3 regions of the Peribacillus sp. FSL P2-0133 genome follow, and region 2 is predicted to be linked to each of the others. Evidence: riboswitches for the same ligand, from Rfam matches in the RefSeq annotation. Region 2 holds a riboswitch; each other region holds the start of a gene.

Region 1 (8,406 bases), 2.1 Mb from region 2:
TAATGATATGGGAGTCGCGATGTACCGGCTTGTTTTGAGAGGCCATCTGCTCCAATTGATTGGCTACGCAAACCATTTGAGTGAGGCATTTCTGGTGCAGGCTGAAAAACATACAGAAACTTATATAACTGGTTACACGCATACCCAACCGGCTCAGCCGACTACGATAGGACATTACTTTTTAGCCATTTATGATGTGCTTCAAAGGGATATTGGCCGGTTATGGGCAGCCTATGAAACGGTTAACCAATCGCCTTTGGGCGCTGCCGCGTTAACGACCACCGGTTTTCCGATCAGCCGCAACCGTACTGCTGAACTGCTTGGGTTTGATTCGGTGATCGAGAATTCCTATGACTCGATAGGCGGGGCGGATTATTTATTGGAAACCGCAACTGCCATCATGACGTGCATGGTCAATGCAGGAAGATGGATTCAAGATTTCCTGCAGCATGTGACAAGGGAGTTTGGTACATTTCATGTGGCCGATCCTTATGTTCAAGTGAGCAGCATCATGCCGCAAAAAAGAAATCCAGTTTCCATTGAACATTCCCGTTCGATTGCAAGCAGTGCGTATGGTGATGCACTCGCTGCAATGAATATGATCCACAATACGCCATTTGGTGATATCGTCGATACGGAAGATGATTTACAGCCGCATTTATATCGGGCTTTTTCGAATGCAGGACGTGTCATGAAACTAATGTATGCCGTCATATCGACTTTGAAAGTAAATGAAGAACATACAAAGAAAATGGCCGCAAAATCCAGTATAACGGTTACTGAATTAGCGGATACCCTATCAAGAGATTACGAGATATCATTTAGAAAAGCTCATTCCATAGCGAGTCATATTGCAAAACGGTCGATTGGTGAAGGGAAGGAGCTTTATGATTGGGACACGCAAGACATCAACAAGATCATCAATGAATTCGTTGCAGTGAATTTAACTGAAGACGAATGGAAAAAGATCATCTCTCCCGAATACTTTGTGGAAATTAGAAGCATTCAAGGCGGGCCCAGCCCGAAAGAAGTTACGAGGATGATCGTAAATAGAAAACAAAAACTGGAGCAACAGTTGCACGAATATAAGGGTATCGTTAAAGCAATGAATGATGACAGGAAGGCTTTAGTGGATTACTGAAGGTACGTGAAAAAAGGAAATGAATTTTAACGGGCATGAAATTCACGAGTATTTACTCCAAATCCACGAGTAAAAGCATGAAATTCACGAGTAAAAGCGTGGAATTCACGAGTATTTACTCCAAATTCACGAGTATTTACTCCAAATTCACGAGTATTTACTCCAAATTCACGAGTATTTACTCCAAATTCACGAGTAAAAACGTAGAATTCACGAGTATTTACTCCAAATCCCAAGTAAAAGCCCGAACCTCCTGAAAAGAGTATTTTCTCGTTGTATTTATTAGTTAAAATAGGGGTTTTGATTATAAACAAAAAAGATTAGTAGTTTCATATGAGACATTGTTTTTTGTCCGCTATTAACTTTGTATAATTACTCTTAAGAAAAAGGACATTATGACTTTGGATGTCGATTATAAGAAAGGCTCAGTCTTTTGACTGAGCCCTTTCGATGTTCTTTTAATGTTTCATTATCCAAAATAACCAGCATCAGAAAGTGTTTCAAATATCGTTAACGGATTTAGGTTCCAACTGAACCGCGTGCTTTCTGAAAGCAAGACTTACCGTGATCATCACAATGAAATTGACCGCCAAGGCGATGATTCCCACATTCAAATCTTTCGCGGCTTGCGGCAAGGACGGAAACAAGGTTCCTATAGTTGAAGAACTGAGTGTAATGCAGATTACGATGAATAATCCGGTGATGATGCCGGCGATTGCGCCATATTTATTGATGGGATTATTCTTCTTCAGACTAAAGAGCAGGGACGGGAATAGCTGTGTAATGAGACTGTATCCCATTAGAATTAATGCTGACATCGTTTCGCCGCCGTTTAAGGTGAAGTAGACGGCTATAAGGGCAATGACTGGAACAAGAAACTTTGCCAATCGTACAACGTGGCGATCGGACACTGCAGGTGCAAATTCCTTATAGACGTTTTTCGCGAGCAGTGTAGCGACGCTCATCAAAAGCATGGATCCCGGCACCAATGCGGTCAACAATCCAGCTCCGCCGATTATGCCTATAAACCATGGATCAAATGTCTCGATCGAAAGGCGCAGCAATGAGAGGTCTGCATCTGCCCCAACAAGTCCGGGCACTTTCAATATAGCTGTAAACCCAACGAAAAAGACGAATAACAGCATGAGTGTATATAAAGGGCTGATGATGGCATTTTTTCGAAATACCTTGCCGCTGCGTGCTGAATAGACAGCGCTGAAAACTTGTGGCCACATATAGAAACCGAATACGAGCAATATTACCGTGGAGATAAACCATGATACGCTAAGTCCCTGGTCAGGGAACTTTAGAAAACCAGGTTTGGCCGCATCAATCGCTTCAAACATCGGCTGAAATCCGCCAAAGTAATGGATCGGCAGATAAATCCCCAAAAATCCTATTATGGCGACCATCATGATATCTTTAATGACCGCTATCCAAACAGAACCGTGTATACCGGAGATCATCACATAAATGGTTAGGCTGATCGCCCCCATCCAAACTGCCTCGGACATTGAGATGGCACCATAAGATGCCTCTGAGACAATGATTCCCAATCCTTTCAGCTGCACGACGATCACTGGAATCATCGACACCACACCGACAAGTGCAGCCAAAATTCCTAAACTGGGACTCTTATATTTGCTCACAAAGAAATCGGATTGAGACATCAGTTTATTTTCTTTGGCATATTTCCATATTTCCGGAAGGAGCCAATAGGATAATACGTAAGACAGAGTAATGTAAATTAGAACATATAGAGCGGGTGCGCCCTTGCCATATGCCCAGCCGCTGCCGCCAAGGAAGGAGAAGGTCGTATAGATTTCCCCGGCCATCAGCAGAAAGACGAAAATCGCACCAAAACCACGTCCGCCCACCGTCCATTGTTCCAAGTTCATATCTTTTCCTTTTGAAGAGCGTATCCCTAAAAATATCGATAGAAGTAAAAATGCTAAAATGATTAAGAGAGCAATATTCATTTCTGGTCACCTTCCCGATTCCTGGGATCCAGCTTATACATGATGCCCAATATGGCAGAGGTAAGGACAACCCACATAGCCATCCAGAACATATTGAAAGGCATCCCTAATACGTATGGTTCTATTTTATTAACAAAAGGTAGAAATCCTAGTATGCCTATAAAAGGAACTAGAGTAAGGATATATATAATCTTCATTAAACAAACCCCTCCGTTTTAAATAAGTGAAACGTCCATCAATGGGGTTTATTCTTCAATGCCACTGATGGCTGGGTGAACCAAACCGGGAAGGAAAATTCATACAAGACGGATTTACCTTCTTTTAAAAAGGTCCGATGATATATAATAGCTTACACTATTTTGATATAAAATTTAATGGAGTTGGGTGATATATTTTAGCAAAAAAGTGCCAACTGCCTAATCTTGATATGTTTCTTAGATGGATAAAGCCTTGAATTCGAATTGAATTCAAGGCTTTATTTCCTTTAGCTATTTTTTTTCCGATAGTTATATAGTATCACCAAGAGTATGAACCAGATCGGGGTCAAGAGCAGTGATAGTCGTGTAGCTTCAGCGAATAGCATAACAATAAGGATGAATAGGAATAATCCTAAAATGGCGTAATTGACAAAGGGTGTAAAAGGAGCCTTGAAAGTCGATTCGGCTCTTAGATCAGGCCTTGTTTTCGAATATTTGATATGGGAGATCAAGATAATGCTCCATACCCAAATGAAACAGATGGCACTGATGGTCGTCACGACGGTAAATGCCTGTTCCGGTATCAGCTTGCTTAATAATGCCCCTATTGATACAACGATTGTGGATGTTAATAAGGCATTGCTTGGAACAGCCTGTTTATTTAATTTTTCCAGTTTAGCAGGGGCTTCGCCATTTCTGCTTAACGTATAGAGTATTCGGCTTGTTGAAAATAAACCGCTGTTACATGCAGAAGCAGCGGATGTCAACACGACGAAGTTGATGATTCCTGCAGCGACAGGAATGCCGATTAACGCAAAGACCTCTACAAATGGGCTGCTTGAGGCATCAAGTTGTGTCCATGGGTTGACACAGAGAATGACGAATAGGGCACCAACATAGAAAAGTAAAATCCGGACAGGGATTTTATTGATGGCAGAAGGAATGTTCTTTCTCGGGTTCGCCGTTTCCGCTGCGGAAACCCCGACCAATTCGACACCGACAAATGAGAAGACGACCAACTGTAATGATAATAGGAATCCGGAAATGCCATTGGGGAACATGCCCCCATGATTCCATAGGTTCGTTATGGAAACCGTTCCGGTATTGGTGTTGAAGCCGATGATCAATAGAATGATTCCTACGATGATCAAGGCAATGATCGTGATTACTTTAATGATGGCAAACCAGAATTCCAATTCGCCAAATAACTTAACGGTCAATAGGTTCAACCCTAACAGAATGACTAGGCATATTAGAGCTGGAATCCATTGAGGGATATCGAACCAATATTGTATATAGACACCGACAGCTATGATATCGGCCATTGCGGTCATGATCCAACAGAACCAATATGTCCAACCTGTCACGAATCCAGCCCATGGACCGACATATTCGGTTGCAAATTCAGTGAATGATGCATAACCTGCATTGGATAATAGCAATTCGCCCAGCGCCCTCATCACAAAAAACAAGGCAATCCCTATTATCAGATAGGAGAATATAATGGAAGGTCCAGCCAATTGTATGGCTTTTCCGGATCCTAAAAATAAACCGGTGCCAATGGTTCCTCCTATTGCAATCAGTTGTACATGTCGATTTTTTAAATCTCTTTTTAATTCCTGTTTAGCCAATTCTTACGCCCCCGTTTTTTATAGTCTTGTTAGTAATGATTTCAACCTGCATGGTCTTGGAGAGAGGGACGTGATTTTTTGCCCTGCTTGCCTATTCCATTGGTTTTCAAGAGTGTAGTTTTAAGTCCAATCACAAAATGGACAATAAAAAAAGAGATTGGATAATACCAATCTCTTAAAGGGTTCAGAATAACAATTCTATCATTCGTTACTCTTCTGTCCTTTTGCCTGAGATTGTGAATCCTTCGGCGCTGCATCTTGTACAGTCTCTCCAGAAGCTGCTCCTGCTATAGTGTCATCCATAGCATTCATCGCTTGCTTGTATGCGGTTGTGAAGAAATGTCTGTCAGTGTTAATCTTCCACTGTTGGATCATTCATTATGCTTATAAAATAATATTGGAATTCTATCATCAATTTTTCGGTAGGTCAACAATATTTTTGAAATGAAACAGGCATTATCGCAGTTTAATAGTGGTTTGTATTTAACTTAAGGTTTAAGCAGAAGTGATAGTTTTCTGCTCTTTTTGAACGATCACTATTATAAAATACTGAACATCATTTTTTTAAAATGATATTTTTAGATTAGAAAAATCGACAAGATATTATTGGTAACTGTTTATTTCAAAAATACAATTGTATTTTTACAGAATATTTACTATTATAAGATAAGAAAATATAATTGAAGTGTTATGTAATATTGATTACGATAAAGCATTTCTAATTAAAAGAGAGTCGTTCGTGGCAAGGATGGAAAAGCATTACCGATATTGCATCTGGGGGAGTTAATCATGTCGAACAAGGAATTAAAGAGAGGGCTGGAATCAAGACATATTCAAATGATAGCTTTAGGCGGAACCATCGGGGTCGGTTTATTCATGGGTTCTGCGAGCACGATCAAATGGACCGGGCCCTCTGTTATGCTTGCTTATGCAATCGCAGGTATTTTTATATTTTTCATCATGCGTTCCATGGGTGAGATGCTATATTTAGAACCGACTACAGGTTCTTTTGCAACCTTTGCGAGCAGCTATATACATCCCTTGGCAGGTTATATGACTGCTTGGAGCAATTGGTTTCAATGGGTAATCGTCGGAATGTCCGAAATCATCGCGGTTGGGTTGTATATGCAATATTGGTTCCCGGAGTTACCTGCTTGGATACCAGGTGTGGTCGCCATGATCATCTTGGGGGCGGCAAACCTTATTTCGGTTAAATCCTTCGGGGAATTTGAATTTTGGTTTGCGCTTATAAAAATCATAACGATTATATTGATGATCATTGCCGGCCTTGGCCTTATCTTCTTTGGAATAGGGAATGGCGGGGATGCTATTGGATTATCGAATCTTTGGGCAAATGGCGGCTTCTTTACGGGAGGCTGGACAGGATTCTTCTTCGCGCTTTCCCTAGTAGTGGCTTCCTATCAAGGCGTTGAGCTTATCGGAATCACAGCAGGAGAAGCGAAGAATCCAACCAAGACCGTAACAAAAGCGATCCAATCAATCATATGGCGCATTTTAATTTTCTACATTGGTGCCATATTCGTCATCGTGACAGTATTCCCTTGGGATCAACTGGATGACTTAGGCAGTCCATTTGTTTCAACCTTTGCCAAAATAGGTATCACTGCAGCGGCAGGCATCATTAATTTTGTCGTAATCACTGCAGCAATGTCTGGATGCAACAGTGGGATTTTCAGTGCAGGACGTATGCTTTACACACTGGCATTGAATGGCCAAGCTCCGAAAGCCTTTGCTAAAGTATCTAAAAATGGAGTGCCGGCATATTGCACGATCGCTGTACTTTTAGGATTGGGCATCGGGGTTATCCTGAATTACCTTGCACCGCCTCAATTATTCCTTTATGTGTACAGTGCGAGTGTATTGCCCGGGATGATTCCATGGTTTGTCTTACTTATCAGTGAGCTTAAATTCAGAAAGGTGAATGCTGCTGTAATGGAGAAACATCCGTTCAAAATGCCGTTGGCCCCTTACAGTAACTATGCGACGATTGCCTTTTTACTGATGGTGCTGGTCGGTATGTGGATCAATCCTAGTACAAGGATTTCCTTGGTTGTCGGGATCGTTTTCCTAGCCTTGGTCGCAGCAAGTTATTACATGCTGAAAATGGATAAACGAACACCATTGGATGTTAAATCCGATGATGAGATTTCCTGATAAGGTAAAAAAAGCCCTTCTCTTAATTCGAGAAGGGCTTTTTTTGTTTTTTTGGATCAATTGTGGAATTCACGAGTAAATGCGTGGAATTCACGAGTAAAACAGCGAAATTTACGAGTAAAACCGTTGAATTCACGAGTAAAACAGCGAAATTCACGAGTAAAGCTAAATTGACCCCATTACAAGGGAGGGACAGCAAGGGGAATGTATCTTCCTGCCAGTTTTTTCATAGGATGTAACATATTTACCCGAGGAAGGGGTTATCTTTTGGAAAGAACTAAGCTTACCGGGCGTATCGTTACACCAAATGATGCTGAGTATGAGCGTGCCAGGATAAATAATAACTTAAGTTTTTCTAAATTCCCAAAGGTCATTGTGTTTTGTCAAAATTCCGATGATGTGTTGAATTCATTGAAGTGGGCCCGGGAAAATCATGCACCTTTCCGGGTTAGGAGCGGCAGGCATAGTTATGAAAATTTTTCATTAGTGAATGGCGGTCTAGTCATTGATATTAGTGAAATGTACAATATCAAGGTCAATCGTGAAAAAATGATCGCAAAAATTGAAGCCGGAGCTGATTTAGGGCGAGTATATAATACGTTATGGAACTATGGAACGACGATTCCGGCAGGGACCGAAAGCAGTGTTGGTGTTGTAGGTCTTACGCTCGGCGGTGGAATAGGTATGTTAACGAGGCGCTTTGGACTTACTTGTGACAATCTACTTGAAATAGAAATGGTAAGGGCGTGTGGAAAGAGGGGCGCCAAACTCATTAAAGCAAATAGGAAAATCAATAGTGATTTATTTTGGGCATGCTGCGGGGGAGGAGGGGGAAACTTTGGCATAGTCACTTCTCTTACTTTCAGGGTAACCCCCGTATCAAGGGTATCCGTTTTCTCCGTCACATGGGGGTGGGAAGATTTCGAAGCGGTGTTTGAAGCCTGGCAGGATTGGGCCCCTCAAGCTGATGAATGCTTAACTTCAGAAATAGAATTCAAGGCAAAGGAAGCAAACGAAATTTTTGCTAAAGGTGAATTTGTTGGATCGTCACATAGATTGAAGCAGCTATTAAAGCCTTTGACAAAAACTGGTTCACCAATAAATGTCATGATAAAGGAAGTCCCATACATTGAAGCCGTAAGATTCTTTGATTATCCAGCTGGAAATCAACCGGCGTATCGAAAGAGGTCAGGATCTTTCATTGAAAAAGCTTTTCCGGAGCAAGCAATCATGACCATGAAACATTTTTTAGGAAATGCTCCAAATGAAAATGCAGCCATTTG
Region 2 (8,406 bases):
TATGGTTTACCACACTTGGAATGTAGTGATCATATGTCCCCGCGCCTAGGAAAGTCGGGTAATGATTCGCATTTTTGTTTTTTGTAGCAAGCTGGTTCATTTTTTTCACAAGCAGCGGTTCAGGAACCGCCTTTGGGATGTTTAGCTCCCCCTGCAGGCTGATTTCAGCTGGAATATCTTCAAATAACTCATCTATAGAAGAAATATTTAAAAATGTTAGCATCTCGTCTTGGTCTTGTTTCGTATCAGGAAGGTATCTATAAGTGGCTGTCATATTATTCCTCTCCTTCATTAGTAAATGCTTGATACTCATCTTCGTTTAGAAGTGAGTCTAATTCTTCTGGATTGGACATTTCTACTTCGACTAACCACCCTGCTTCAAATGGATGCTCGTTAATCGTCTCTGGAGCGCCTTCTAACTCTTCGTTTACAGTAACTACTGTTCCTGAAACAGGTGAGTAAAGTTCGGAAACTGCTTTAACTGACTCGATCGTTCCCATCGATTCATTGACAGTTACTTCATCATCAATCGCTGGATTTTCAACAAAGACGATATCACCTAACGCTTTTTGTGCATAATCAGAGATTCCAATACGAACACGGTTTCCTTCTAATTGTTGCACCCACTCATGTTCTTTGCTATATCGAAAACTTGATAATAATTTCGTCATTGTATTTTCCCCTTTTCTTTTCTTTTTTGTTTTTTAACTATTCCCATAATTCAGAATATAATTTGGGTAATTTTGCTCTTAAGTAGTCGATTTTAGGCTGCATGCAAGGTAACGGATATCGACTCATGAAAACTACACGATAACTCTATTAAAATATTTCCGCTTACCTTTTGTAGAATGGTGCATTAACAATAACGGCTTCAATCTGTTTATTTCGGATTTCCACTATTATTGGTGTCCCCACTTCAGCTTGATCGGCTGATACCAAGGCAAGACCTAAGCTTTTCTTCAAAGATGGTGATTGTGTTCCTGATGTAACAATACCTATTTCCTCTCCATCTTTAGAAATTACCTTGTAACCATGACGCGGAATCCCCCGGCCTGTTACTTCAATCCCTACTAATTTTCGTTTTAATCCAGTTTCTTTTTGTTCTGTAAGAGCAGACTTTCCGATAAAGTCACTTTCTTTGTTCGTCTTTACGACAAAGCCGATTCCTGCTTCAAGCGGGCTGATATCATTACTTAGTTCTTGGCCATAGAGTGCAAGACGTGCTTCCAGCCGAAGCGTGTCCCGTGCACCAAGTCCGCATGGTTTTAATCCACTCGTGGCTCCTGTTTCTAAGATCTTTTCCCAAAGTGCTACCGCTTTGTCTGCAGATAAATAAAGCTCATATCCATTTTCTCCTGTGTAACCTGTACGGGATACAAGTACATCGGAAATCCCCGAGATGTTGACGTGTTGGGCGAATTTAAAAGAACCAATTTCTGATAAATCAATTTCCGTTAACTTTTGCAAAATGCTTTCTGCCTTTGGTCCTTGGATGGCAAGCTGAGCGATGTCTTCCGAAATATTTTGGAGCTCCATCTCTCCTTTTACATGCTGCTTCATCCATTCGTAATCTTTCTCAATGTTTGCAGCATTAATGACAAGTAAATATTTTTCATTTCCTAATTTATAAACTAATAAATCATCGACCGTTCCACCGTCTGGATAACACATTGCGGTATACTGTGCTTGATTGATGCCAAGCTTTGTTACATCGTTTGTAACAAGGTAGTTAATATAACTCTCGGCATCTTTCCCTTCCACAAGTACTTCTCCCATATGAGAAACATCAAAAAGTCCTGCTTCAGTTCGAACAGCTTCATGCTCTTCTAAAATGCTGGTAAATTGAACCGGTAGAGCCCAGCCACCAAAATTTATAACTTTTGCCCCGTATTTTTTATATACTTCAAAAAGCGGTGTTTGCTTTAATGCTGTTTCAATACCCATGATTTACCCCCAATTATGATTTTCTGCAAAATAGTTCAACTGTTACAGGTTTCTTTATTGCTAGTAGTATCTCGCTGCCATGGCAGTTGCTCAGGTTTCAGCAAAGGCATAATTCCATTAAGCTGCCCCTTTCTTTACACAGTAGTTGGCTGTTGAAATAACGGATAAACATCACAAATCTCTTTGGTTGTTTCTCTTGCTTTCTGAATGACGTCTTTATTACCTTTACTCTTTAGAACAGTTGCAATCACTTCACCAATTTTCACCATCTCTTCCCTCTTCATGCCTCGAGTTGTTAAAGCTGCTGTCCCCATTCGGATACCGCTCGTAACAAATGGCTTTTCTGGATCATAGGGAATCGTATTTTTATTCACGGTAATGCCTGCGTCTTCCAATAATTTCTCCGCTTCTTTTCCTGTTAAATTCCACGGACGCAAATCTAAAAGGACAATATGATTATCTGTTCCACCAGAAACAAGTGCTGCACCTTCATTTTTTAATGTTTCGCCAAGTGTTGTAGCATTTTCAATGACTTGTTTCGCATAATCCTTAAAGCTTGGTTGTAAAGCTTCGTTGAATGCAACTGCTTTTGCTGCAATGATATGCATAAGTGGACCGCCTTGAATTCCTGGGAATACGGATTTATTAATCGCTTTGATAATTACTTCATCGTTCGTTAAAATGATGCCCCCCCGAGGTCCTCTTAATGTTTTATGAGTTGTACTTGTCACAACATCCGCATATGGGATTGGGGATGGGTGAAGACCAGTAGCTACCAGCCCGGCTATATGAGCCATATCCACCATAAGTTTTGCACCAACTTGATCGGCGATTTCTCTAAATCGTGCAAAATTAATCGTTCTTGGATAGGCACTTGTTCCTGCAATAATCAATTTAGGTTGTTCTTTCTTTGCGATAGCTTCCAACTCATCATAATCAATTAACTGAGTATCTTCTCTAACTCCATAAGACACAACTTCAAACCATTTTCCTGAAACGCTGACTGGACTTCCATGAGTTAAGTGGCCACCATGTGAAAGGTTCATTCCCATCACCTTATCACCAGGCTGAAGGAGTGCGAAAAAAACTGCGAAATTGGCTTGTGCACCTGAGTGAGGCTGAACATTTGCATATTTGGCACCAAAAAGCTTTGTTAGACGCTCAATGGCCGTTTGTTCTGCCACATCGACAAATTCACATCCACCATAATAGCGCTTTCCTGGATAACCTTCTGCATATTTATTTGTCATCACGCTTCCCATTGCCTCTAATACATCTGGGCTAACAAAATTTTCTGATGCAATCAATTCCAGTGTTTGATGTTGACGTTGTCCTTCTTTCTCAATCGCTTTAAAAATGGTTGAATCATTTTGTTGTAAACTCATTTCATTTTCCCTCCCGGACATTTTTGTTAATTCTGAATTTTTACATAATTTTCAATTCCAATATGGTGCTCTTTCCCGCTACAGGCCTGCTTTTCTATGAAAACTGCTAAAAACAGTATGCTTTACAACCTTTTTTGCACGCAAAAAAGGACAGAAAAGGGTCGTAGCGTTCTCTACCCTTCTCTGTCCTTTTACCTGAGAGTTTAGCTCCATTTTTTAATAGAGCCTTTCCCCTTTGGTGGCGTATATGTTTATACGCGCTCTCCAGAGGTGCGTCCATTTGTGGTTCCATCTACCTGAGAGATTTATTCCAAGGGTCTTTTTGGAACTTGCTCCTTCGGTGGCTTGTCGCTTTGCACTCTCCCACAACTGTCATCCGCTTATTCAATTTGGTACATTTAGAATAGTTGTTGAGAATAATTATGTCAAGCATTTTTGAAAGCGCTAACAATACTATTCTATAATATTTATTTCGAATTATCATAGAATCAACCAGATATCTTTGGCTTTTTAAAACGGGCAGATTTTTTACTCACCCAGTTGGAAAAAATGGAGCGGCAACTATCTGGACAAACACAGCAAATAGAATCAAAGGATTTCTTGCCTCTTAATTCCCCGCTACCTCTCTCTGATTCGCCTGATCCACCTTCGTTATGCGCATCTTATAAATCGCAATCAGCATAATGAACCAAACAGGAGTAACGAATAAGGCAACACGAGTGTCGTCCGCAAGTGCAAGAACAACTAGGACGAACGCTAGGAAAACAAGGATCAAGTAATTGGAAATTGGATAAAGTGGTAATTTAAATTTGTTCTTTTTCACTAGATCTGGTCTTGTTTTACGGTATTTCAAATGACTGATGACTGTAATTCCCCAAATAAAGATGAAACATACGGTAGAAATACTTGTAATCAAGGTAAATACTCCTTCAGGCATTAAATAATTCAAAACAACAGAAATTAAAATGACAACAGTTGAAAAGAACAATGCATTGGAAGGTACTTTACGGTCATTAAGTTTTGCAAACGGTACAGGTGCATTTTTATCTTTGGCAAGTGAGTATACCATCCGGCTTGTACTGAAGATTGCGCTGTTACATGCCGAAGCAGCCGATGTTAGGACTACAAAATTAACGATACCAGCAGCTCCAGCAATACCTACAGCCACAAATACTTGAACGAATGGGCTTTCCGTTGGGATGATTGCGTTCCACGGATAAACACTCATAATGACAATAAGTGCGCCAATGTAGAAAATTATAATCCGAATAGGAATATTATTGATCGCCTTGGGGATAACTTTTTCTGGATCTTCTGTTTCACCTGCTGTAAGTCCTACAAGTTCAATGCCCACAAACGCAAACACTACCATCTGGAATGAGAGGACAAAACCATTTATTCCATTTGGGAACATACCTTCGTGACTCCATAGATTCGTGAAACTTGCTGCGCCTGAATCAGTGGAAAAGCCTTTAATAATCATGAAAATACCGATAACAATTAATGCTAGAATAGCTATGACCTTAATTAATGCGAACCAGAATTCCATTTCGCCAAAAAGTTTTACGGTTGCAAGATTCATAAATAGCAATATGACTAGTGCAATTAATCCAGGCATCCACTGCGGTACGGAGGGAAACCAATACTGAGTATAAAGTCCAACTGCTGTTAAGTCGGCCATTGCGATTGAAATCCAGCAGAACCAGTATGTCCAGCCGGTTACAAATGCTGCCATATTACCTAAATAGTCTCTTACAAAGTCAACAAAGGAATGATAGTTCAAATTAGATAAGAGTAGTTCTCCAAGTGCGCGCATGATTAAAAAACAAATGATGCCTGTAATCATGTAAGCAAATAGAATTGATGGCCCAGCTAAATGAATAGATTTTCCTGCTCCAAGAAATAATCCCGTTCCGATTGCACCACCAATAGCTATGAGTTGTACGTGCCTGTTTTTTAACCCTCTATCCAACTTTTGTTCCTGCATACGATTCCCCACTTTCTACTTTTATAGGCTACTTGGAATTTTTTCCTTATAAAGGTTCAGTCCTTCAATGAGTGTGAATTATTAGCATACTGGGAGACTGACCTATCACTGTAAGCGCTTTCTCGGTGGGTACTAGATATAGTTTTTTGAAATAGATCTACCAACCTTTTTTGAAAATATACCATTAGTTGCACAAATCAAAGGATAGACTCATTTATCTACATATCTCCATGCACTCTCCTCTCTTTTTATCTTTCCAAGTACAAAAAAAGGCAGAGGAAAGATAGGGATTTTCCTAACTTCCTCTGTCCTTTTACCTGAGAGTTTAGCTCCTTCGGTGGCCTATGGCTCTCTTCAGAGACGCGTCCAATTGTAGTCCTTTTACCTGAGAGATTAGTCCCCTGCTTTTTAGGGTTTGCTCCTTCGGTGCTAAACAATGTTTAGTCTCTCCCACAATCTTCATCCGCTGATATAGAGTTGTACTACTAGTTGTATATTATCGGGTTTTAATGGATATTTCAATTATTATCTGAAAAAGCTCTATTTTCTGATAATTAAATATGGACAAGTTTGAACTTTATGAACAGTGTATAATTTGAAGTTATTAGCTACGAAAAAACAAGCTTATAGCAGCTTTTCTATGTCGCAAGGAATCCCAAACAAGCTTATGTATAAGCGAAACATTTTTACATTTTTCCGATTGACAATACGGGTAAATTTTAAAGTTGGGAAAGGGCATAGAGTCTATAGTTTTATCATAATTAATGTATGGAAAAAGAGAAAATTCGAGACTCGCGAAAATCCTTGCAGCAGTAAAGATTGTCTAGGAGCTTCCTCCCTAAGTTCAGCAGTATTAGAAGCCTTCTCTTCTTTATCAACTTCCTCTTCAGCCCCACCACCTGCTATATTAGCAATGATGACTATTGCTAGAACCCATACCCACCACTTCTTTGGCTTCTTTAGCTTGATTTTCTTTTCCTTAACCATTAAGCCTTATACCCCCTTTACAGTTTTTCAGACGGACTGTTGTAAACAAAAATAGAATAACATAATTTGGATCAATACGGTTTATATTTATCATCAAGCATTCATTTTCACAATGCTTGACGTGTTAACGAAACAATCTCCCATTTCACTTTACCAGCGTCAAACTAGGCCACTAATTTGGTTAGACTCTACTTTTTAAACATATCCATAAAGTATGATCAATTCTATACCTTACCTTGATAAAATGACATATTTTAAGGGCGTGTTTAGGATGATCCAAACACACCCTTATAAAAATTCAATTGATTCATTCTATAAAAAGGGTTGATTTATTTGCATTCCCTATTTACAGATAGATGAAAATTCGAAGTTATCGTTGCCTTTTCCATAGTAATAGGGTGGTTAGATTTTTTATTTATAGAATCAATCAGCCCCTACCTCGCACCGTGCATGAAAGTTTCCCTTCACACGGAGATCCGCCTATCAGGTACTGCCATTAGCCTTTCTCCGCAATCGTTTTACTTTTTACTAATAAAAATATCTAATTCAGCAAATCCTGTGGTAATCTGAACCACACCTTACAAATGATTCTATTCTTTTCCTTAATCTAACTCATAATAACCACAAACAACATACCCTACTGCTTTTGCTGCCACGAGAAGGGCATCTTCATCGATATCAAATTTAGGATTATGATTAAAATAAGGTTTTTCTACTCCTTTAGGTGTACAAGCAATGTAAAAGAAACAGGAAGGGATTTTTTCAGCATAGTAAGCAAAGTCTTCAGATGGCGGCATTGCTGGAAATTCCATTACTTCTTTAATATCTTTATCCTTTGCATTCTTAAGAAACTCAGCAACCTTTCCTGTTAGTTCGGGATCATTATATAAAGGTGGATAGTCATTCGTATATGTAAGATCACATGTTACTCCAAACTCTTCTTCAAGTCCTTTTACAAGGCGTTTAACTTCCTTTTCAATTTTTTCTTTTGTTTCAACAGTCATATAACGGATATCGCCTTCAAGCTCTACGCTGTCTTTAATTATATTAAATGTTCCTTTTCCATCAAAAGAGCCAATAGTAATCACACCAATATCAAATGGACTTAATCGACGGCTAATAATCGTTTGAGCAGCTGTAACAAAATGAGCACCAGCCACAATGGCATCATTTGCTAGATGTGGTGAGGAACCATGTCCACCTCTGCCTTGAATTTTTAATTTCAAATAAGCCCTGCCGTTAAAGGAATATCCAGCATGATAACCAACAACTCCTGCTGAATCCATTGGCAGCAGATGGATGCCAAATATATTATCTAAATCGTCAAGTACCCCGGATTCTACAATACTCTTTGCCCCGCCTGGCGGAACTTCTTCCGCATGCTGATGAATAATTTTGATTGTACCGGGAATTTCATCTTTTAATTGAATGAGGCAATCCGCTAAGACTAACAAGTAGGCTGTATGGCCATCATGAGCACACGCATGCATAACGCCTTCATTTTTTGATTTAAAGGGTATATCCGTTTCTTCAACAATTGGAAGCGCATCAAAATCAGCTCGAAGACCGATGTTTTTTCCAGGCTTTCCACCTTTAATGGTCACGATAATTCCGTATCCATTACCTACATTAGATTGAACTTCTACGTCCTTTTCTTTATAAAAATCGATAATATATTGAGCTGTCTTTTCTTCTTTAAAAGAAAGCTCAGGATTTTCATGTAGGTATCTACGAATTTCAATCATTTCATCCGTACGGGATTGTAGCATTTCCATTAATTCACTTCTCATAATCTCTTCATCCCTTCATTATTTTTCGAAAACGCCGTTAAATGTGGCATTTTACATTTCCAACAGCTAATTATTCTGCAATAGGGATCCGGTTGGTACCAGCCGGTGATTTTTTAGGAGCATTAGATGTTTTAGCGGTATCTTTTGCACCAAAAAGATAATAGATGATATTGAAAGCACAGCGAATATAACATTTACGAAAATCCCTATTGAAGCCGCTGTTTCAAGCTTTCAATTTGCTGCTATTCCACCGTAAACAGCAGCTGAAGAAATCGCGACGCCGAATGCACTGCCAAGTGAGCTTGCCACCTGT
Region 3 (8,406 bases), 1.6 Mb from region 2:
TACATCCCTGGGCCTTGAGCCCCTGGATTCGGAAACGACTCCCCGTTGCTCCATCATTTCTATTAGACGCGATGCACGGTTATAACCGACACGGAAGCGCCTTTGGACACTCGATGCAGATGCCGCCTGCTGGCTCACGACAAATTCACAGGCCTCGAAAAACAGTTCATCCGCATCTTCCGTGACTTCGGCCCTGTTCAGCAAGTCTTCCTGTTCAAACAGGTATTTCGGCTGCTGCTCCAGTTTAACATGGTTTACGACTTGATCGATTTCTTCATCACTCACGAAAGTCCCTTGCAGGCGCACCGTTTTCGAAGAGCCGTTTTCAGCGAATAACATATCTCCTCTTCCCAATAATTTTTCTGCACCGCCGCTATCGATGATTGTACGTGAGTCGACTTGTGAAGAAACCGAAAAAGCGATCCTTGTCGGGATATTTGCCTTGATCAATCCAGTTATGACATCGACTGAAGGTCTTTGAGTGGCTACAATCAAATGGATGCCGCAGGCACGGGCCTTTTGCGCAATCCGGCAAATCGCTTCCTCTACATCAGCCGGGGACATCATCATTAGATCTGCAAGCTCATCGATGATCACTAGGATATAAGGCAGCTTGCTTGAATATTGACCGGCTTTTTCCGCTTGGTCATTAAAGCGGGTGATATCACGCACACCGGCATGTACAAACAATTCATAACGCCGTTCCATCTCCTCTACAGCCCATTTCAACGCAGCCGTAGCCGCTTTTACATCGGTTATGACTGGACTGACCAAATGCGGGATCCGGTTATATGGGGCGAGCTCGACCATTTTCGGATCGATCAACAGTAATTTCAATTCCTGCGGCGTCGCTTTATACAGCAAGCTGACCAGCATCGTGTTGATACATACACTTTTCCCCGATCCCGTTTGCCCGGCTATCAATCCATGCGGCATCTTTCTCAAATCCGTGATAATCGGCTGACCGGATATATCGAGTCCTAAAGCCACGGCAAGCGGTGATTCATGCTCTTGAAACTCAGTACTTTCCAAAACCTCACGCAAAAATACCGGTTTGCTTTTCCTGTTCGGAATCTCGATGCCAATTGTATGTTTACCCGGAATAGGCGCTTCCATCCGCATATCCTGAGCAGCAAGGCTTAATTTGATGTCATCCATCAGGTTCGTCACTTTATTCACCTTCACTCCCGGCTCCGGATGCACCTCGAAACGAGTTACTGCCGGTCCTTGAGTGACATTGACGACCTTTGCACGGACATTGAAATTTTTCAATGTCTCATCAAGTAATAAAGTCTGTTCCTCGAGCCACTCATCATCATGCACAGCATAAGTGGGAGGTGTCAGCAATTCGATATTCGGAAACACATAATATGGATTATCCTCCGCTTCCACGGAGCCAAAAACTGCAGGGGTATCGCCCTGGCCACTTTCTGCTGCCGCCTCTGTATAAACTGCTTCTTGATACCCATTTCCGGAAATGGGGGATTCCTGTTCCAAGAGCGGCTTAGTGACCGGGCTGGAACCAATATTGGATTCAACTGTATTTACAGGCACGGCGGCGATTTCCGAACCAGCCTTAGTGTCCAAAAAGGTTGGTGTAATGACCGGAGTCCCCTCTTTCGGCATAACTCTGCCTTCCTCTTGTTTCCGTTCAGGAATGGCGGATGGTTTCGCTTGTCCTGTCTCCGTTTCAGCAGCATCATTCATTGGTCGCTTATCAGGGGAAACTACTGCCCTTTCCGAATTAAGGCTTTTTTTTTCCGGCATCATTTTATTCATGAAGCTGTTTTTTTCCCGATCTTGCTTAAGCATCATCACATTAAATGGGATATGTTTTTTCGGACGTTTAGGCTGCACTTCAGGTATTGCCTCAGATGGATCTTCAGGCAGTGTCCCTTGACTAACGGATGGTTGATTTGATTGTGCAGCAACCTCCCCAGGAACCGATATAGCTTCAGGCGGGGTGTCGTCCGCCTGTTCCATGATGGATACAGCGACTTCGCGTCCAAAATCGACCTGGTCCTGTTCAATAGCCTCTTTTTCCACCGCAGGCTCAATTATGTCAGGCTCGCTTACTGCTTCTTCTGGCAGTGACTCAATGGAATTCCTACGAAAGAAAGCGGGTATCTCCGAATCTTCCCTTTTTTTTTCAGCTTGTTCCGGTATAAGAACGGATGGTTCTATCGTCATTTCCTCATGTGACACTTCTTTTGAGATTTCAGGGATCGGTACCGGAATCTCGATATCGGGTCCTTCTTTTTTAAGGATGGGCATTTTGCTTTCTAATTCATATTCGACAATTTCTTCAGAAGGGACTGTTTTTTTTTCCGGACGACGGAACCCATAAATGGGTGAAGGGATTTCCGTTGGGCGGAATGGAGTATTTGACGGGACTATTTTTGAGGTTTCCTCCCGGTCGAAGCTTCTCCGTTTTGGTTCAGTATCCCTTACAGGCCTTCTCGTTGTTTCTTTGGTCACATTCTTCCCCTGTTTGGGTTCACTTTCTTCCCTGTTTCTTTCCCTAGGCTTTCTTTTATTCTGCTCCCGGTCTGGAATGAGCGGAAACTTGAACTGTCCTTTTGGATATTGAAACAGGATTTTCGTATCCGGGTCTGGCGTCTGGGACATTTTTTCCACTTTTTGATTGTAAACCTTTATTTCTTCTTTCTTTGACTTAGAAAGCTTTGAAAAATCCATTTTCTTTAATGTCTCTTCATCAAGCGGCTCATCTATAATAATTTCTTCGATTTCAATAATTTCCTCTGCTTGGAACCATTTTTTCATCTTATTTAGCCATTTCAAAACTATCACTCTTTCTACATCTGTAGTTATGTAACTAATTCTACCAGTTATTTTAAAAATATCGAGAAAATTTAAGCTGAATTGGGATTAGCATCTTTTTTTTTTATCGTATTCCTGCTAACTTAACGTATTTCGCAGAACTCCTACCCTATTAAACCCCTTTTGGAATGAGTTTAAACCTATTAATTGCGAAATAACATTAGCCCCTAGTCTACTATTTAAATAAAACACCGCTGTTAAATCGCGTTTACAAAGAGATTAAGTTTTCATGCAGCCTTTGAAGCAGACTGGCCAATTCATTGCAACATCCTTCATGAAACCGCCGACGGCATCCAAATACCTGCCGCAACCCATAAAACACCGTTCGTTAATACCGAACGGTGTTTTGTGGGTTTCTGCGTTTTTTTTGCAAACAAAGACCAAAGGTACTATTTCCATTCATAAAAACTGCATACAACCTGCGCCACTGATTTGGAAGCGATCAAAAGGGCATCCTCATCAATGTCGAATTTAGGATGGTGATTGAAATATGCCTTCTCCACCCCTTTCGGTTTACAGCCAATGTAAAAGAAGCAGCCAGGAATCTTTTCTGCATAATACGAAAAATCTTCTGAACCAGAGAAAACCGGAAATTCCACAACCTTCTTAATATCTTTGTCATCCATGCTTTCCAGGCTATTTTTCACGAATCGCGTCAGTTCAGGGTCATTATATAACGGAGGATAATCGGGAACATATGTAAGTTCGCACTGAACATCAAATTCCGTTTCTACCCCTTTAACGATCCGGTGGATTTCCTTATCGATCAGCTGTTGGGTCTCTGCTGTCATATAACGAACATCCCCTTCAATTTCTATACGATCTTTAATGACATTAAAGCTTCCTTTTCCATCGAAGGAGCCGATTGTGACTACACCCATATCAAAAGGGTTCAAGCGACGGCTGATTACGGTTTGTACGGCTGTCACGAAATGGGCGCCTGCCACAATGGTATCATTAGCCATATGCGGGGAGGATCCATGGCCGCCTACACCCTTTATCGCTAACTTGAAATAGGTCCGTCCAGCCATCGAATAGCCGCCGCGATACCCGACAACCCCTGCTGGATGAGAAGGAAATAAATGGATTCCAAAAACAGCATCCAGTTCATCCAAAAACCCTGATTCCATAATGCTTTTGGCTCCTCCGGGGGGTGTTTCTTCTGCATGTTGATGAATTATTTTGATCGTACCTGATAGGGAATCTTTCAGCTCATTGATGCAGTCTGCCAATACCAATAAATAAGCGGTATGCCCATCGTGTCCGCAGGCATGCATGACACCTTCATTTTTTGAACGGAATGGAACCTCCGCTTCTTCTGAAATCGGCAGTGCATCGAAATCGGCACGGAGACCTATCGTTTTCCCTGGTTTTCCACCTTCGATCGTCACGATGATCCCTAATCCATTTCCTACATTCGTTTGAATCGATACATCTTTCCCCTTATAAAAATCAATGATATATTTTGCCGTTTTCTCTTCTTTGAAGGATAGCTCCGGATTCTCGTGTAAATGACGGCGGATTTGAACCATTTCCCCTTTACGGGCTTCAAGCATGTTCATTAATTTGCTTTTCACATTCACGATTATTCTCCCCCATTATTTCAAGTTGATTAGCATATTAGTAAGTTCCATGTTCGCTGTAAACCTTCTGTATGTAAAAAGCCAAATAAAAAAGGACAGAGAAGGGTTCCGTAAACTTACCGCTCCCTTCTCTGTCCTTTTACCTGAGAGATTAACTCCATTTTGGTCATGGAGGTTTCCCCGTTGGTGGCACACTTCCTGCGCGCTCTCCAGAGTTGCGTCCAGCTGCGGTACCATTTACCTGAGAGATTTGCTCCAAGGGATATTTTTGGAACTTGCTCCTTCGGTGGCTCAATGCTTTGCACTCTCCCACAACGTTCATCCGCTCGTTATATTGTTTTATTCCATATTTTCAAAATATTACAATTATATTATCACCGATTAAAAAATAAATATCAACTCTAAGGGTCATAAACTCTATTAAACTTTAAAAGGACCGCTGTCAGATGCTGACACGGTCCTTATGTATTCAATATATTATTGTTCACGCTTTTTGTTTTTACCCATAATGAAGATGGGCTCCAACTCATTTTCTTCGTAAAGAAATGATAGAGCCGTTATTGGAACATGACCGCTGGCAAAGAAGCTCATCGCCATTTGCGCAAGAATATCATAGCCCGTATCATTCTTCACATCGGCAATGATGATGACGTCCTGATGGGGAATGGCCACAGCCATGGTTCCCTCGATCTTGTCCTTCATTTCCCGAAGCCATGATTCATTCAGGATCCTGCTGGCATCATAACCATCATTCGTGTTCAAAAAATAAAATGCATTACCTGCAACGATATCCGACTTCATTTCAGTGGAGAGGGAACGGGCATTAAAAAGGGCAATTTCACGGATCCTGTCACCCTGCCAATTTTCCCGTTGAATCATCTTTTCATCTATAAGACGGTAGGTTTTCCCTAAATCAAGGGCATAAAAAATCCGGGTTTCAGCCGTATGCTCATCGAATAAAAATGGATTTCCTTCTTCCGATTCCATTGGAAAGGAGGTCGAGCGGATGACTGGGAAAATGAATTTCTCCTTGCCTTCCATGCTATGTTCTCCCCCCATCACATTCAGGGCCTCTTCCACGTAATAGATAATTTCATCGATGGCCTTTTCCTGTACGTTTTCATAGTTAGCAAGTACAGGAGGCAACTCGATGGTGATACCCTTCCCGGTCTTCACATTTTCCACCCGTAACGTATCTTTCTTGCTATCGAATTTAAATGTGCGATTTTCATCTTTTAAACGTTCCTTCAGGATATTTTTCAGCTTCGTGCTGTCCATTTTCATGACTGACCCTCCTCTTCATTGAAAAATCCCCAGCGAGAAGGGGATATTGATTATAGTGATTGTATGAATTCCTCAATTTGTTCTTGCGTTTTACGATCCTTGCTCACGAATCTGCCTAGCTCTTTACCATTATCATACGCGATGAAACTTGGTATACCGAATACATCATTAGCCGCACACACATCGATGAATTCATCACGGTCCACATGAATGAATGTAAAGTCAGGAAATTTCGTTTCAATCTCCGGCATTATCGGTTCGATTACACGGCAATCCCCACACCATGTCGCCGAAAAAAGAAAGATATGTTTGCCTTCATTTTTCAATGCATCATATTGCTCAACGGTTTGTAAATTTTCCATTTGAATATTCCTCCTGCTCTAAATGACACCTTAGTTTTTATAATCCCATCATACCAGACTCTCCAGAAATCAACCATTAATACGGATCGGTTGAAAGGCAGGGGTCAGCTTATTTCTGGGGCACGGATGAAACGATTTCCATCATTTGTTTTGCATCGGTTTTTAATTGGTCTTTATCCGTTTCGGTTGTCAGCTTCACCCCGCCGATTCCCACTGCAAGCTCATACTTTTCTTTCGGTATCTCTTTGATCGAGATAAAGCCGAATTTATCTTCAGTCTGAAAAGAATGCAGCATTACATTTTGATCATCTTGTTCCTTTATCGCCAAATATATCACGGAGCTGTCTTCTTTTTCATTTGGATTGTCAAATAATATATAAATCTTATCACCTTTTTGTAAAATCAAATTATTATCATGTTCTTCCACTACTTTAAAATCCTTTGGCAGATAGACCTGAATTAGCCCCGCCTCTTGATTGGGCTGTTTTTCATCGTCACGAAAAGCCACTTCAGCAGCCTTCATAGCCTTTTCGGTTTGTCTCTCGATACTTGAGCAGCCCACAATCAAACTGCTTATCAACAGAAAAACAAGGATATTCTTATTCGATAAAGCCATCGTCATTCCTCCAGCCGTCTCTTTTACTACCTTATGGATAATATTATCCTTATTTATGGAATTCATCCATTTTCTAAAAAACATGGTACAATGAAAGCAATTTTAATACCGAGGAGGAAAACAATGAAGTTAACCGTGTATCTTGCTGGGGAGATCCATTCAAATTGGAGAAGTGAGCTGAGAGATAAGTCCGCTGCACTGAAGCTTCCTTTAGAATTTGTAGGCCCGATGGAAAATCATGAACGCTCCGATAATATCGGTGAAGATATCCTCGGGGAACAGCCGAATCCCATCCTGAAGGATGCGGCCGCTTCCCAAATCAATAATTTGCGGACAGGCCTTTTGATGAAAAAAGCTGATCTTGTCGTCGCTCTGTTTGGCGAGAAATATAAACAGTGGAATACTGCCATGGACGCAAGCACCGCCATTTCCCTGGGTAAACCGCTTATTTTGATTCGTCCGGAATCCCATCATCATGCCTTAAAGGAATTATCGGAAAAGGCGAGTGTCACGGTAGAATCCGTTAACCAAGCCATGAAGGTGCTTTCTTATATTTTTGAAGAAGGGCTGTAAATCCCATTGTCCCTTAACTGTCCAGCTCAAGTATGAAAGACTGATCATTTATAAAGAAACGAATAAAAAGCTTGCAGGGCCTCCCCTGCAAGCGAAAAACGAATATTTTATCTTATCCCTTTTTAATGGGAATCCAAATTTCGGAGTAATAGTCAGGGTTTGAAGCGTCGTCATTCGCGTATACTTCCAATTCTGGAGTTCCGGCATGTTCATAACCGCTGGTAGGGAACCATTCGGAAAAAATTCGTTTCCAAGCTTGTTGGATGGCATCCGGCATAGGTCCGTGAACTTCGAATGCAACCCACTTGGAAGCCGGTATCGTAAGGGTTGAAAACTCTTCAGGCACTTTCCCGGCATACTCTGCACCTATCCAATAATCCATCGTTTCATTTTTTTCCACAGCCCGCTTATCGACACATACACCAATCAAGCCATCTATTTGGCCATTGTTCAACTTCGCTAACCTATCTCCTGTTCCATCCGAATTCACTTTCTCCCACAACTTTGGAATCCCGATCAAATTCTCTTCATTAACCAAAGAAAACTCTTGCTTGATTCCAATCAATTGAAAGGAATCCCTTTCAAGGATATTGTATTTCATCGGTTTTGCCCCTTTCAGAATCACCTGTATCACCAGGCGTTCATAGAATTTCAGCTTCCCCATATACTTTCGGGCTTCGCTTGGAGATACCCCATGCTGCCTTCGAAAAGCTTTTGAAAACGCCTCGGGGGTGTCATAGCCATACTTGTAGGCTAAATCAATGACCTTGCCATTTGTTGATGAAATCTCCTGGGCCGCTAAGGTCAGTCTTCGACGACGGATATAGTCACCAATGGTTATATCCGTTAAAATGGTGAATGTCCGTTGAAAATGAAAAGCTGAGGCATTCGCCTGCCTGGAAATACTCTCGATCGTCAGGTCCTCCAATAAGTGCTCCTCGATATATTCGATGGCCTTTTGGATTGATTCAACCCACCCCATTTCGCTCCCCCCTTGTCACTATACTAGCAAGGCCGCTCAATAAAATCCTGTCCGTTCCTGCTCTGTTTTGGCAGTGTTCGTTTCCATCATTCGAAACCCGCTTTTCCATGACAGTGATTCAAAAATCCTGCTTTTTCATTTTCAGCTTATACTCGTGTTGACCGG

What was found. A riboswitch is a leader RNA that binds a small molecule or an ion and turns the genes downstream of it on or off. The one in region 2 is predicted to bind glycine.
Region 1: linked by a shared signal. The riboswitch ahead of MKY17_RS03235 (amino acid permease) and the one ahead of MKY17_RS13310 (amino acid permease) in region 2 are both predicted to bind glycine.
Region 3: linked by a shared signal. The riboswitch ahead of MKY17_RS20795 (amidohydrolase) and the one ahead of MKY17_RS13310 (amino acid permease) in region 2 are both predicted to bind glycine.

What each region holds. Positions count from the first base shown of each region.
Region 1 covers NZ_CP150254.1:665,326-673,731, forward strand. The annotation lists gene argH (argininosuccinate lyase) at 1-1,141, shown strand, start outside; gene MKY17_RS03220 (hypothetical protein) at 1,168-1,377, opposite strand; gene MKY17_RS03225 (sodium:solute symporter) at 1,642-3,120, opposite strand; gene MKY17_RS03230 (DUF3311 domain-containing protein) at 3,117-3,317, opposite strand; gene MKY17_RS03235 (amino acid permease) at 3,605-4,948, opposite strand; glycine riboswitch at 5,155-5,233, opposite strand; gene MKY17_RS03240 (amino acid permease) at 5,738-7,123, shown strand; partial or broken gene MKY17_RS03245 (FAD-binding oxidoreductase) at 7,391-8,406, shown strand, end outside.
Region 2 covers NZ_CP150254.1:2,768,036-2,776,441, reverse strand. The annotation lists gene gcvPA (aminomethyl-transferring glycine dehydrogenase subunit GcvPA) at 1-274, opposite strand, end outside; gene gcvH (glycine cleavage system protein GcvH) at 276-671, opposite strand; gene gcvT (glycine cleavage system aminomethyltransferase GcvT) at 835-1,944, opposite strand; gene glyA (serine hydroxymethyltransferase) at 2,079-3,329, opposite strand; glycine riboswitch at 3,503-3,607, opposite strand; gene MKY17_RS13310 (amino acid permease) at 3,937-5,316, opposite strand; glycine riboswitch at 5,680-5,779, opposite strand; gene MKY17_RS13305 (hypothetical protein) at 6,061-6,303, opposite strand; gene MKY17_RS13300 (amidohydrolase) at 6,906-8,093, opposite strand.
Region 3 covers NZ_CP150254.1:4,328,691-4,337,096, forward strand. The annotation lists gene MKY17_RS20790 (DNA translocase FtsK) at 1-2,802, opposite strand, end outside; gene MKY17_RS20795 (amidohydrolase) at 3,231-4,418, opposite strand; glycine riboswitch at 4,546-4,647, opposite strand; gene MKY17_RS20800 (DUF1444 domain-containing protein) at 4,902-5,708, opposite strand; gene MKY17_RS20805 (thioredoxin family protein) at 5,759-6,070, opposite strand; gene MKY17_RS20810 (hypothetical protein) at 6,180-6,686, opposite strand; gene MKY17_RS20815 (YtoQ family protein) at 6,810-7,259, shown strand; gene MKY17_RS20820 (AraC family transcriptional regulator) at 7,372-8,241, opposite strand; gene MKY17_RS20825 (DUF84 family protein) at 8,360-8,406, opposite strand, start outside.